One region of the Peptococcus simiae genome, then DNA from elsewhere that is predicted to be linked to it. Evidence: a T-box and tRNA genes for the amino acid it is inferred to sense, from the RefSeq annotation. Region 1 holds a T-box; the other holds one or more tRNA genes.
The links. The T-box of region 1 lies ahead of glyQ (glycine--tRNA ligase subunit alpha). A T-box ahead of a tRNA ligase gene usually reads a tRNA of that ligase, here a tRNA-Gly.
Positions count from the first base shown of each region.

Region 2: it encodes a tRNA-Gly, which carries the amino acid that the T-box ahead of glyQ (glycine--tRNA ligase subunit alpha) is inferred to sense. The anticodon was not compared.

Region 1 covers NZ_JBJUVG010000002.1:199,417-206,747, forward strand. Annotated here, with positions in the region: gene ACKQTC_RS02445 (1,4-dihydroxy-2-naphthoate polyprenyltransferase) at 1-852, shown strand, start outside; gene ACKQTC_RS02450 (formate--tetrahydrofolate ligase) at 903-2,567, opposite strand; gene glyS (glycine--tRNA ligase subunit beta) at 2,584-4,638, opposite strand; gene glyQ (glycine--tRNA ligase subunit alpha) at 4,631-5,521, opposite strand; T-box leader at 5,563-5,725, opposite strand; gene recO (DNA repair protein RecO) at 5,759-6,529, opposite strand; gene nrdR (transcriptional regulator NrdR) at 6,522-6,974, opposite strand; gene ACKQTC_RS02475 (hypothetical protein) at 7,071-7,331, shown strand, end outside.
Region 2 covers NZ_JBJUVG010000002.1:50,362-57,692, reverse strand. Annotated here, with positions in the region: gene lon (endopeptidase La) at 1-1,222, opposite strand, end outside; gene clpX (ATP-dependent Clp protease ATP-binding subunit ClpX) at 1,277-2,527, opposite strand; gene clpP (ATP-dependent Clp endopeptidase proteolytic subunit ClpP) at 2,550-3,137, opposite strand; gene tig (trigger factor) at 3,184-4,479, opposite strand; tRNA gene ACKQTC_RS01690 (tRNA-Gly) at 4,568-4,639, opposite strand; tRNA gene ACKQTC_RS01685 (tRNA-Leu) at 4,643-4,724, opposite strand; gene ACKQTC_RS01680 (hypothetical protein) at 4,908-5,177, opposite strand; gene ACKQTC_RS01675 (COG2426 family protein) at 5,235-5,717, opposite strand; gene ACKQTC_RS01670 (C40 family peptidase) at 5,800-6,969, opposite strand; tRNA gene ACKQTC_RS01665 (tRNA-Lys) at 7,190-7,262, opposite strand; tRNA gene ACKQTC_RS01660 (tRNA-Gln) at 7,292-7,331, opposite strand, start outside.

The sequences.
Region 1 (7,331 bases):
CTATCAGCAAGCTTTATTCCGGTCTTTGTCGGGACGGCCCTGGCCATGCAGGAAAGTGGACGGCTAAGGGACTTGATCCTCCTGGCTATGCTGGCGGCCTCGGTGCTTATCCAAATTGCAGCGAATCTACTGAATGAGTACTTTGACTTCCATAGCGGCTTGGATACCCAGGCCTCCATCGGGATTGGAGGGACCATCGTCCATGATGGGCTCAGCCCCTCCTTTGTCTTGCGGACGGCCTTTGTCTGCCTGGGACTAGCGGTTCTTTTAGGGCTCTACCTGGCCTGGAGTACCAGCTGGTGGCTCCTCCTTGTGGGGGCCCTCTGTGTCCTTATTGCCTTTTTATATGCCGGTGGTCCCCTGCCCCTCTCCCGGACGCCCTTTGGTGAAATTTTTGCCGGTGGGACCATGGGGGCCGGCATCACCTGTATCGCTTACTATGTCCAGCTGGGCAAGCTCACCACCCATGTCTTATGGGTAGCCTTCCCTATTTTTATTTTAATCGGACTTATTTTAACGGCTAATAATTTACGGGACCGGGTCGGGGATCAAAAGGGCGGCCGCCGGACACTGGTCATTTTGCTGGGCCATCGAAAGAGTGTTATCTTTATTGCCTGTGGCCTGGCCCTGGCCTACCTTTGGACTTTCGTCCTCCTGGGAACAGGGCACAAGTGGGTCATCCTCTTGCCCTGGCTATCTGCTTGGCGGGTCCGGAAGGTCATTGGCGGCTTTTCCCGAGAAAACCAGTCTCCTGCAGAAATGATGCCGGCTATGGCCCAGATGTCCAAATTAAACCGGGACTATGGGAGTTATTTGGCCCTGGCCTTGATTTTAGAATCCTTTCTTCCTTAATTTAAAGAAAAAATCCACCTGCACATTACAGCAGGTGGATTTTTGTATCTCTAAAATAGGCCTGTTACTTCTCCTTCAGCGTTGACATCCATGCCGAGAGCTGCCGGTTCTTTCGGTAAGCCCGGCATGGTTAAGATGCTGCCACAAAGAGCGACAATAAAGCCCGCCCCGGCAGAAACATGCAGGTCTTGGATGGTGACGGTAAAGTCTTCCGGCGCCCCCAACCGGGTCGCCTCATCAGAAAAGGAGTACTGAGTCTTTGCCATGCAAATGGGCAAGTCTCCATAGCCGGCTGCGGTCAGCTGGCGGATGACTTTCTCCGCCTGGGCACTATAAACGACAGCTCTTCCGCGGTAGATCCGGGTCACGATATCTTGAATTTTTTCTTTAATGGGCGCCTCAACAGGATAGGCAAAGGTAAATTGCCTGGGCTTATCTAAAAGAGCCAGAACGGCTTCGGCCAGCTCAGCACCGCCGGCACTGCCCTTAGCCCATACTTCTGAAAGGGCCACTTGAACCCCCCTATCCCGGCAGGCCTTGCGAATCAGGTCCAGCTCGGCCTCTGTATCTGTCGGGAAGCGGTTGATGGCCACAACAGCAGGTAGCCCGTAAACTTTCTGGATATTATCCAGATGACGGAGCAGGTTGGGCAAACCGTCTTCAAGGGCTTCCAGATTTTCGGTTCCTAGGTCATCTTTGGCCACCCCACCATTGTACTTTAAAGCCCGAACGGTAGCGACGACAACGACAGCCGAAGGCTCTAAGCCGGCATAGCGACACTTAATATCAAAGAATTTCTCAGCGCCCAGGTCAGCCCCAAAGCCGGCCTCTGTGACAGCAATATCCCCAAAAGATAGGGCCATTTTAGTTGCAATAATGCTGTTGCAACCATGGGCAATGTTGGCGAAGGGGCCGCCATGGATAATGGCCGGTGTCCCCTCAAGGGTTTGGACCAAGTTTGGTTTCAAGGCGTCTTTTAAGAGCATCGCCATGGCCCCATGGACTTGGAGGTCCTTGGCGGATACATAGTCGCCGGCGAAATTTTCACCGATGATAATCCGTCCCAGGCGGTCTTTTAAGTCGGTCAGGTTATTAGCAAGGCAGAGAATGGCCATGACTTCCGAGGCCACCGTAATGTCAAATCCTTCTTCCCGGGGCATGCCGTTGGCTGGGCCACCGAGGCCGCAAACAATCCGGCGTAAGGCCCGGTCGTTCATATCCAGGCATCGTTTCCAGCTAATCCGCCGAGGGTCAATCCCCAGGGCATTCCCTTGGTGGATGTGGTTATCTATGGCTGCAGATAAAAGATTGTTGGCCGAGGTAATGGCATGCATATCCCCTGTGAAATGGAGGTTGATATCTTCCATGGGGATGACCTGGGCATAGCCCCCGCCGGTTGCACCGCCTTTAATCCCAAAAACCGGGCCAAGAGAGGGTTCCCGCAAGGCAATCACCGTCCGCCGACCGGCCTTATTGAGGGCATCGCCAAGGCCAACGGTGGTCGTTGTCTTGCCTTCACCGGCCGGCGTGGGGTTAATCGCTGTAACCAGGACCAATTTTCCCTTGGTCGCCTGGTCTTTTAGGAGAGAGAGGTTCAATTTAGCCTTGTGGGGGCCGTACAGATAAAGGTCTTCTTTGGGGATATTAATCTGGTCTGCAATGGTTTCTATCGGCTGGGGTACAATGCTGTTGGCAATCTCAATATCGGTTTTCATAGATAATCCCTACCTTTTAATTTAACCGGTCAAAGTCAGCTAAAGCCTTACCTAGTTCAGTGTAGTCTCGCAAGAGGGCTAGACGGTTCATCCGCACATCCTCTCTTTCGTCCATAACCATAACAGCGTCAAAAAAGGCATCCAGGGGCTGGCTCAGGACAGTTAAGGCCCGCAATTGATCTTGAACCCCTGCGTCTTTCTGCTTGTCCTTGTAGTCTTGAATGGCAGTGAAAAGCTGCCCTTCTGTCGGATCGTCAAATAAGTCCGGATTGATAGCCCGGTCATCACTTTTCCGGGCTAGGTTATTGGCCCGTTTGTAGGTTTGCAGGATACCTTCAAAGGCATCTTTTTCGGTTTGGCGGAACTGATCCATGATTTTTGCCCTTTCCATCGTCGCCAGGGGGTTATCGTACCCAGCTGCTAAGAGGGCATCAACAAAGATGGTATCATAGTCTTTTTCTTTAAGGACGGTCCGCATCCGCTGGTCAAAGAAGCGGAGCACCTGGTCCCCCAGGGCTACCGGATCATCGACCAAGTCGCTGGGCAGGGCTTGAATGGCCAGGTCAATCAGGGCCGCTAAGGAAGCAGGAATCTGATTCGAAATGAGAATGGCCACAATTCCGCTGGCTTGCCGGCGCAGGCCGTAGGGGTCCTGGGACCCGGTCGGTTCAATACCGGCAGCAAAGCAGCCGACAATGGTATCGAACTTATCGGCTAGGGCCAAAATAGTCCCCGCCTCTGTCGCCGGCAGGTCATCTCCATAAAAGCGGGGCATATAGTGTTCCCGTACGGCTTGGGCCACCGCCTGATTATCTTGGCCGCTTCGCCCTACATAGACCTCACCAATAATACCCTGAAGTTCCGGAAATTCGCCAACAACATTGCTCACCAGGTCTGTTTTAGCTAGGCGGGCTGCCCGAACAGCATCCGCAATGGTCTTTTCGTCATAGCCTAAGTCTTGACCGATCTGACCAGCCAGGCCTTGCAGCCGGTCCACCTTTTCGTAAACGGTGCCCAGCTTTTCCTGGAAAACAACGCTTTTCAGTTTCTCCAGCCGACTTTCCGGTAAGACCTTCAAGTCTTCTTCAAAGAAGAAACGGGCATCAGATAGGCGGGCAAGCAGGACCCTTTCGTTCCCGGCTCTGACGACATCCAGGTAGTCATCTGTCCCGTTACGAACAGTTAAAAAGGCATTCAAGAGGCCCTTACCGGCAGCATCCCGGACCGGGAAGTACCGCTGGTGCTCTTTCATCGGAGTAATGACCAGTTCCGGCGGAATCTCCAGGAAGGCATCATCAAAGCGGCCCAAAAGGGCAGTTGGATATTCGACCAGGTAAACAATTTCTTCTAAAAGATCAGGATCTTCTTCCAGTTGCCCGCCGGCCTCATCGACCAGTTTTTGCAGTTGGTCCTGGATCATGGCCCGCCGTTTTTCCTGGCCAACAATCACATAGTTTTCTGCCAGCTGGGTGAAGTAGGTATCCACAGAAGCCACGGCGAATTCGCTTTCGCCTAAGTGACGGTGGCCCCGGCTCAACCGGTCGGATTCAGCCACTTCAATAGAGAAGGGGATGACCTGGTCATCACAGAGGGCCAAAATCCAATGAATGGGCCGGACATAGCGGAGTTGGTGGCTCCCCCAGCGCATGGTTTTAGGAAAGTGTAAGTTTAAAATAAGCTTGGGCAGCATTTCTTTTAAAACGGTCATCCGGGATTCGCCGGTGGCTGTTTTAGTGGCAAAAACATAGCCGTCTCGAATCGTAATATCCCCGGGAACAACGCCTTGTGAAGCCATAAAGCCCTTGAGGGCCTTATTGGGGTTGCCCTCACTGTCATAGGCCACCTTTTCCGAAGGCCCCCGGACTTCTTCATGCAAATCCTCTTGACGGTCAGCTACACCCCGCATATAGAGAACCAGGCGTCTGGGTGTCGCAAAGGTTTTTACTTCAGAAAAAGGGAGTCTAGCTTCTTCAAGGGCTGTTTCAGCAGAAGCTTTCAGCTCTTTTAACGCAGCCGGCAAAAATCGTGCCGGGACCTCTTCCATGCCGATTTCTAAAATAACATCACTCATGTTCTGCCTCCTTTTTCTCTTTTAATAAGGGGTAGCCCAATTCTTCTCGTACAGCCACATAGGCCTCTGCACAGGCTCTAGACATATTCCGGACCCGGGAGATATAGTGGGTCCGCTCGGTCACACTGATGGCCCCGCGAGCATCTAAGAGGTTAAAGGTATGGGAGCACTTCAATACATAATCATAGGCAGGCATGACCAGGCCTGCTTCCAGGGTGCGGAGAGCCTCTTTTTCGTACATATCAAAAAGCTGTAAAAGCATCTGCACGTCTGCCAGCTCGAAGTTGTACTTGGAATACTCCACTTCATTATGGTGGAAGACGTCCCCATAGGTTAAATCCCCAACCCAAGGCAGGTCATAGACATTATCCTTATTGTCAATAAACATGGCTAACCGCTCAAGGCCATAGGTGATTTCACCACTAACTGGGGAGCAGTCAATGCCCCCGCATTGCTGGAAGTAGGTAAACTGGGTCACTTCCATCCCGTCCAACCATACTTCCCAGCCAAGGCCCCAGGCCCCTAGGGTAGGCGATTCCCAGTTATCTTCGACAAAGCGCACGTCATGCCGGCTCATGTCAATACCCAGGACCTCTAAACTTTTCAGGTAAAGTTCCTGGATATTTTCCGGCGAGGGCTTGAGGATGACCTGATATTGGTAGTAGTGTTGCAAGCGGTTGGGGTTATCCCCGTACCGACCGTCGGTTGGACGGCGGCAGGGCTCAACATAGGCCACATGCCAGGGCTCTGGCCCTAAGGCCCGCAAGAAGGTAGACGGGTTCATGGTCCCGGCCCCTTTTTCTATATCATAGGGCTGTAAAATAATGCAGCCCTCATCACCCCAGAATTTATTGAGGGATAAGATCATACTTTGAAAATCCATATTATCTCCTTTCATCAAAAAAACGCCCCGTTCCTGTCAAAGACAGGGACGAGACGTTTCCCGCGGTTCCACCCTGATTAGCTTGCGCTCTCTCAAAAAAAGAAACTCACGGGCGCCCTTCAAAAACACCATTTACTATCCTCCCACCATCGATAGCTCGCTGAAAAACAGTTATTTTTTACTCTTCCCGGTCATCGTTTCATATGAATTTATGCATTAAATATAGCGTTGAACGGCCTACTTGTCAAGAGATGGACTGGCAAAGAGGTGGCGAACACTTTGGCGTGATGCCAGAGGAAAGTCCAAAATATATTGATAGCGCTGACCGAGGTAGTCATATACCTGCCGCCGGGCCGGCTCTGTTAATAAAATATGGCCTAAGTGACGAAGATCTGCCCGGTCTAGATACTGCAGGTAGGCAAAGGCCGCTACCGGCAGGCTAGCCCCAGCACCATCTTCCTGGCAGTCCTTATGAATAAATTCGCCGTCAGCTCCGGCGACAGGGGCCTCTCTATAACCCGGGAGCCTTTCCCCGCAGACGCTACATCGATCCAGGTCTGCTGCGAAGCCGGCATCCTTTAAGAGGGCCCATTCCATATAGAGGATCCACTGCCAAGCACGGACCGTTGGCAAAAGAGCCAGTCCGTCCCTTAAAAGCTCGTATCGGCCTGCGTTTGGCTCGTTTTCGACTGTCATCTGGTGGAACAAATCACAAATATAGAGGGCTGCAACGGAATACCGGTAATTGTTCCGGATAGCATCATGGGCATCGATTAAGTCAGCGCCGGTTAGAACAGGCAGGCCCTTGCCGGCCACCAACTGAAGGCGACATTCCGAAAAAGGGGCGATCAGCCCGCGAAGACGACTCTTTTCCTTCTTTAAGCCCCGGGCGATAAAGGTTTGGTGGCCTATATCAGCAGTCAGGGCCGTCACCATCACATCGGCTTCATTAAAAGTCCGCTCCTGCAGGATAATGGCATCATACTTCCCCTCTATGCGATCAGTCATGGCGGTGCGGCAGGTTCTCTATTTCCTTGATAAAGGTCTCTACATCCGAAAAGTCCTTATACACAGAGGCAAAGCGGACATAAGCCACCTGGTCCAGGTCAATCAGGCGATTCATGATGGCTTGACCAATCCGGGCAGAGTCTACCTCCCGGCCCTCGGCCTTTAGGTCCTTTTCAATTTCTAAAGATAATTTTTCGAGTTTATCTACGGATATCGGCCTTTTTTCACAAGCCTTAACCAAGCCTTTCATGACCTTGCTCGCATCAAATAACTCTTTCCGGCCACTTTTTTTGACCACAAGTAAGGGCATGTCCTCGATTTTTTCAAAGGTCGTAAAGCGGTTATGACAAGCGGTACATTCCCGCCGTCTCCGGATGACATCACCACTTTCTGCTGTGCGCGTATCCAGAACGCGGCTATTATGACCACATTTTGGGCATTTCAACCTGCTTCCTCCTCTCTAATAGGCGGTCTAAATTTCAATTGAAGGTCATTGACAGGCCCCCGTCATCATGCTATGTTTGCACTAGGAGGTCATGCTATGAAAGATTACTTTACGCATCTAATCAATGGTAAATACCGGTCACTATTAATCGCCTTAACGCTGGGGCCCTGTTCTGTAGAAAAGTTAGCCAAAAAAAGTGGGATGACCCCAGCCGAAACGGCTTTGACCCTCCAGGAGCTCGCTGACGAGGGACTCATTGAAAAAGCCGGCACTAGTGCCAGCCATCCCCTTTACCAACTAGACACAGCCCTCCGGAAAAAACTAATCCGAACCGGTGTCCGCCTGTCTCTCAGTCTG
Region 2 (7,331 bases), 150 kb from region 1:
GACCGCGGATTTCAGCCTCATCCTGGACCCCACCGAGGGCCAGGCGAACATATTCTCGGCCGGTGGTCCGGGCAATGGACTTGGCCAGGGAGGTCTTCCCGACCCCGGGCGGCCCCACCAGGCAGATGATGGACCCCTTGCTTTCGCCATGCAGGGTCCGAACGGCCAGGAATTCTAAAATCCGGTCCTTGACCTTTTCCAGTCCATAGTGGTCTTCATCCAGCACCGCCTCAGCCTGGCGGATATCATGGTTTTCCTCACTATAGGTTCCCCAGGGCAGGTCTAGAACGAATTCAAGGTAGTTGACCAGGTTGCCATAGTCAGGAGTCATGGTGGACAGGCGGGCTAAGCGGTCTAATTCGCGGTTTAGCTTGGTCTTGATATCCTCATCGGCCTTGAGGTCCGCAATGGCCGTCCGGTAAGCCGTGATGTCTGCTTCCTTATCGGCGCTTTCACCTAGTTCTTCATTAATGACCTTGATCTTTTCCCGTAAATAGTAGTCCTTTTGAGACTTGTCCAGGGCTTTTTTGAGCTTATTATTAATGTCCGCTTCCAGGGCAATGAGTTCATTTTCCTTCACCAGGTGACGGACGATGATGGCCAAGCGGGCTTCCAGCTTGGGCTCGGCTAAGATGGCATACCGGTCTTCCAGGTCGGAAAAGAGAATGGAGGCCAGGTAGTCTACCTGCGCTTCATAGCCGACTAAGTCGCCATAATGATTGAGCTGGTCCTGGTTTACGGCTCCGGATAGCTGGGTGAATTTAAGGACTTCTTCATTGAGCCGACGGGCATAGGCCTCGAGGGTATTATCCGCCAGGGCATTGTCAGGCAGCTCTGTATAGAAGGGCTTCCAGAGGGCCTCCAGGTGGGGGTCCTCCTGGTTTAATTGGACCAGTTCAACCCGCTCGATGACTTCAACCACAATCCGCATACCGGAAATGGCCCCGGCCGGTACGATTTCTTTAATTTCTGCCAGGGTCCCCACCGGGTAGAGATCATCATAGGTTGGTTTCTCTGTTTCCAACTCCCGCTGGGTCAAAAGAACCACCCGGCCCCCAACCCCTGCCTCTTGAATGACCTTTTTAGACATCATCCGTCCAATGTCCAGGGTCATGTCTGAGCCCGGAAATAAGACCACCTGTCTCAGCGGAAGGGCACCGGAAATCCGGACCGGATCCTTTGGGCGAGAAGCGTCATGGTATTCGTTCGGTGACTTGTTCAAGGTATCACTTCCTTTAAAAAATGCCTTGCAAGGAGTCGCTTGCAAGGCATGAGATTAGTTCTCGGCTGAAGTTAAAATGACTTGGGTATCCTTTTTCCCCCGGATGACATCGGCATCAATCACGATGCGTTCGACATCTTCCCGGCTGGGGACCTCGTACATGACATCCATCATGACATTCTCCAGGATAGCCCGTAAGCCACGTGCACCTGTTTTACGTGCTAGGGCATCTTCTGCAATAGCATCCAGGGCATCATCAGTAAATTCCAGCTCCACATCGTCTAAAGCCAGGAGCTTTTTATATTGCTTGATTAAAGCATTTTTAGGCTCAGTCAGAATCTGCTTGAGCGCGCCCTTGTCTAAATTATCCAAGGATACTAGGTAGGGCACCCGCCCGATAAATTCGGGAATAAGCCCGTATTTCAGCATATCTTCCGGTTGGACCTGGTGTAAAACCTGGTCCTTATGCACAGTGCGGTCTTCTTCCGACTTGTCGGTATTAAAGCCCAGGGCCTTGTGGCCAACCCGTCGTTCAATGATTTTGTCGAGGCCGTCAAAGGCGCCCCCTAAGATAAAGAGGATATTGCTGGTATCCAACTGGATGAACTCCTGGTGGGGGTGCTTCCGTCCGCCCTGGGGTGGAATATTGGCTACTGTTCCTTCGATAATCTTCAACAGGGCTTGCTGGACCCCTTCACCGGAGACATCTCTGGTGATGGAGACATTTTCCCCTTTCCGAGCGATTTTATCAATTTCATCGATGTAAATAATCCCGCGACCGGCCGCTTCCAAGTCAAAGTCAGCAGCCTGGAGAATTTTAAGCAGGATATTCTCCACGTCTTCCCCAACATAGCCGGCCTCCGTCAAAGAGGTGGCATCTGCAATGGCAAAGGGCACCTTTAAGATTCGGGCCAGGGTTTGGGCCAGGAGGGTTTTACCGCTCCCGGTTGGCCCAATCAGGCAAATGTTGGTTTTTTGGAGCTCTACATCGTCTTCAGGGTCAAGCTCATGGTTAATGCGCTTGTAATGGTTATAAACCGCCACAGACAAGGCCTTCTTCGCCTCATCTTGGCCAATGACATACTCATCTAAAACGGCCTTGATTTCACTGGGCTTTAAGGCTTCGATTAAACCAAGGGTTTCCAGGTCTTCCTGGTGTTCATTGCTGAGAATATCATTGCAAAGGTCAACACACTCATTACAGATAAATACCCCGGGGCCCGCTATTAATTTTTTGACCGCATCTTGCGGTTTGCCACAAAAAGAACAATGGAGTTCTTCCTGGCCGATATTATTATTACTCAAAAAACGATCCCCCTAAAGGTTTTTAGTCGTGGTTTTCAATGACCTTATCAATTAACCCGTATGCCAAGGCGCTGTCAGCGCTCATAAAGTTATCGCGTTCTGTATCGATTTCCACCTTTTCCAGTGGTTGGCCGGTCATCTCAGCTAAGTTTTCATTGAGCTTTTGGCGAATCCGCAAAATTTGCTCAGCATGAATTTTAATATCCGAGGCCTGACCAGAGGCCCCACCGGACGGCTGGTGAATCATGATTTCACTATTGGGTAGGGCGAACCGTTTCCCCTTCTTGCCGGCAGCAAGTAAAAAGGCCCCCATACTGGCTGCCATGCCGATGCAGATGGTCTGGACATCAGGCTTAATATAGCGCATGGTGTCGAAAATAGCCATACCGGCGGTGACAGAACCGCCCGGGCTATTAATGTAGAGATAGATATCTTTTTCCGGGTCATCTGCTTCTAAGAAGAGCAGCTGAGCAACTATAGCATTGGCGGAAGCATCATTGACTTCGCCGCCAAGGAAAATAATTCTATCTTTTAAAAGGCGAGAGTAGATATCATAAGACCGTTCACCTTGACCAGTCTGTTCGATGACATAGGGTACTAAAACACTCATGTTGTATTTCCTCCTTTGTTAAACAAAACAGGCTATCTACAACTAATTACCCGATTTTTGCATTGTCTAAAAGGAAATCAATGGTTTTTTCTAAAACCATATTCCGGGAGATGCTGTCCCCTTGGCCCTGCATGATGAAGGCCCGTTTGATATCTTCTTTTTTCATTTGATACATGTCTGCCAAACGGTCAAATTCCGCTTCGACTTCTTCTTCATCAACGGTGATGTTTTCCGCTTCTGCAATGGCTTCCAGGACAATGGTTGCCTTAACAGATTCTTCAGCCCGTTTTTTGAATTCACCGCGTAAGCCTTCCATGTCGCCACCGGTCAATTGCAGGTATTGTTCTAATTCAATCCCCTGGTTGCGCATGCTGTAGGCCATTTCATTGATGTAGTTGTCAGTTTCTTTTTCCACCAAGGATTGGGGAGCAACGACGTCGGAGTCTTCAACGACCTTTTCGGTGATCTTATTTTTATATTGGTTTTGAGTGGATTCTTCCACTTGCTTGGTCAGTTCTTTGCGGATGTCTTCCTTATATTCATCCAAGGTATCAAATTCGCTGACGTCTTTAGCGAATTCATCATCCAGGTCGGCCAGGACCTTCCGTTTGATGTCTTTAACGGTTACGGTAAAGACCACTTCCTGGCCGGCTAAGTCTTCAGCATGGTATTCTTCCGGGAAGGTCAGGGGGATGTCTTTCGTTTCCCCAACTTTCATGCCTACCATCCCATCTTCAAAGCCCGGGATAAAGCTGTTGGAGCCGATGACCAGGTCATAGTTTTCGGCGGTGCCGCCTTCAAAGGCTACGCCGTCTTTCTTCCCTTCAAAATCCAGGGTAACGCTGTCGCCTTGTTCAACACTGGCCCCTTCCGGCGCATCTTCCAGGAGGGCGGTCCGGTCTTGAGCGCGTTTTAGTTCAGCTTCGACCATTTCGTCGCTGACTTCGGTATCCAGCTTTTCTAAGGCAATGCCCTTATAGTCCCCTAAGGCAACTTCTTGCTTGGTATCGACAACGACCTTAAAGATAAAGGGTTTATCCAGTTCAAGCTGTTCAACATCAAAGCTCGGTTCACCAATGGGTTTGATGGCATCGTTGTCTTTAATGGCTTCTAAGTAAGCCGGATAAACAACTTTTTCAGCAGCATCATAATAGAAGAAATCCTTACCATAGTGTTGTTCGATTAAAGCCTTAGGCGCCTTACCCTTGCGGAAACCAGGGATGGCAATTTTGTTCTTTTGTTCTTTATAGGCATCTTGTACCGCTTTATCAAAGACATCCTGGTCTACTTCAATGGTGAGTTCTTTGCGAACTTTATCAAGATCTTTAACTTCTAATTTCATAACTTTCCTCCTAAACAGTTCCAGCTGCATACTTGCGACATCATGGTTGGTTATAAAAAAAACTGCAACCATTGGTCGCAGTTAATTAAGCGGAAAACGAGATTCGAACTCGCGACCCTCGCCTTGGCAAGGCGATGCTCTACCACTGAGCCATTTCCGCATGTGCGGGTGAAGGGACTTGAACCCCCACGTCGTGAAACGCCAGATCCTAAGTCTGGTGCGTCTGCCAATTCCGCCACACCCGCAATCTTCAAGGGCCACACCACAATCGTGGCCGTTGACGGACTTTATAATACTACATGAGGCAAATGGTGTCAAGGGATTTGTCGTTTTTTCGTATAGAAGCCATTAGCTGTTTTTTGCCGGGGCCAGCTCTAATTCAGCCTGATTTTGAGGCCTTTATTAAGCTATCCCCCGCTCTCCCCCCTTCAGCTTTCTTCATCCTGGTCAGCCAAGGCCCTGATAGCCTGATCGAGGTATATATCCCGGTCCAGCCGGATTTCTTCTGTGGGAGCCGGCGGTGGAGCGGGCCGGTTCCCGAGCCAGTCTGCCTGGGTCTGGACCTGGCTTTCCAGGGCCATCTGATCAACAAGGTCTTTTAACTTTTCTCCGGATCCGGCTTCTGGCCGGTCTTCCTCAGTCAGGTCATCGATAAAGGCGTAGACCATCGCTTGTAAAATCGTTTTTGGAATATCCATAGCCAACCTCCTTAGCGCTGCTCATATAAGACGACTTGACCATTTGCCGGCAAGGCACTACAAGCCAATAAAGGAAAAGACCCCTGCCGTGGCCAAACTGACCAGGGCCGCGGCAATACAAACCCCTAGAAAGATAGACGGAATGGCATCCCGGAGCCGCATATTTAAAATCGTCGCGACCAGGGCCCCTGTCCAGGCCCCGGTCCCCGGCAAGGGAATGGCCACCAGGATGCAGAGGCCAAGCCAGCGGTATTTTTTGACGGTTTGACTTTTTAAGTGGGCCCGGGTTTCCAGTTGGTCGGCCAGTTTGGCCAGCCGTGGAATCCCCTTCATCCAATTAAGGATACGCCGCATGAGGAGAAGGATAAAGGGCACGGGCACCATATTCCCAAGGATACTGGTGATAACCACCGGGATCGCCGGCATCCCTAAAGAGGCTCCCAGAGGAATGGCGGCCCTCAACTCCAGAACGGGTAGCATAGCCGTAATAAAGACGGTTAGGTAGCGGCCCAACTCAGATGATGCAAATTCAATCGGCATGGTCGCCTCCTTACAAAATCTCTCATCATCAAAATAAAAAGCGCCGAGTGGTGGACCACTCGGCGTCCTATTTTATTCACAATTAAGCAATGGCATCCACCATGTCACTGCCGGCAACATCCTGATCAATGCCCTTGACCCGCCATACAGAGGTGTAGTCAAAGTTCCAGCCATTGGTCTCCATATAGCCGTAAACAACGCCAAAGGTCCCACAGCTTTCCAGGGTTACCGGGGCGCCACTGGCATCTTCTCCCCAGTAAAAGGCTACGTGGCCGTCCCCTAGGATGATATCCCCGGGCTTAATGTCTTCCCAGCTGATTTGTTCCAGGTATTCGGTGTAGTTGGGTAGGGTATAGGTGGTAAAGGCCCAACTTTCGCGGGGCATAAAGCCGGCATCCATGAGGGCTGTGTGCACAAAGCTGGAGCAGTCGCGGTAACCATCGGTCATCCGTTGGGGTTGGCTATAGTGCCAGCCCAACATTTTCTCGGCTTCCTTTTTAAGCTGCAGGCGGCCGCTGGACGGGGAAAAGTCTTTCCAGCTCATAACCGACCCCTTGTAATAGCCGGTGGAGGCATCTACTGAATAAAGGGGGTTAGCAGCAATAAAGGCCTCATTAGAGGTCACCATGGGCTGCTGGAGGGTAGCATCCTCTTGGTCCGTCGGCAGGGGGACCAGGGCTACTTCATCAACCGTGTTTTCCTTTTCCTTGTGGTTGAGGATAAGACTTGCAGGGGCATCAGCCTGGTCTTCTTCTACTACAGCTGCAGGGCTGTTGGCCACTTCCTGACCGGCTGCTTCTGCTTCAGCGGCTGCAGGGGCAGCTTGGTCTGCCTTTTTGTCCGCCTTCGCCGAGGCTTCATTTTTATCATTCTTTTGGGCCTCAGCCTTACTAGCCTTTTTATCTGCCTCTTTGCCTTGATTTTTTTCGCTGTCTTTATTTGCCTTGCTGTCGTCTGCTTCCTTGGCAGCCTTTTTCTCTTCCTTAGCCGCTTCTTTTTCCTTTTCTTCAGCGGCCTTTTGTTCTTCTTCAGCCAGGCGTTTTTCTAGAGCTTCGACGTCTTTCTCATCGACTTCTTCGCCCTTTTGGTTGACAAAAATGTCCCGGCCATCTTTGACAATTTTATATATAACTGTGTCTTTATAAACCAGATAGGGCTCATCCTGGGCCTCAGCCGAAATCCCCGCCAGGGGGGATGCCAATAAACCCGCAATGGTAATAGCGCCAATGATTTTTTTAGCGGTTCCTTTCATCAGTCAGCCTCCGTCAATCTATAATGTCATATATCCATATATTAAGCGTCATCTTACATCTCTTACTATACCTGAACCAGCTGTATTATGCTAGACCTACAAGCAAGATTTTACTATTTCTCATAAAGTTAGCCGGGGCCGCCTAGGCAGTTCGGCCAGTCAGTTGGGCAGGTCCCTATTAACAAAAAAGACTGCCTAAAGGCAGTCTCTTGATTCCATATGCGCTATAAAGGACTCGAACCTTTGACACCCTGATTAAAAGTCAGATGCTCTACCACCTGAGCTAATAGCGCAAATGAAGTTGTTGTTTTGCCGAAGCAAACTGGGGTAGCAGGATTCGAACCTACGAATGCGGGAGTCAA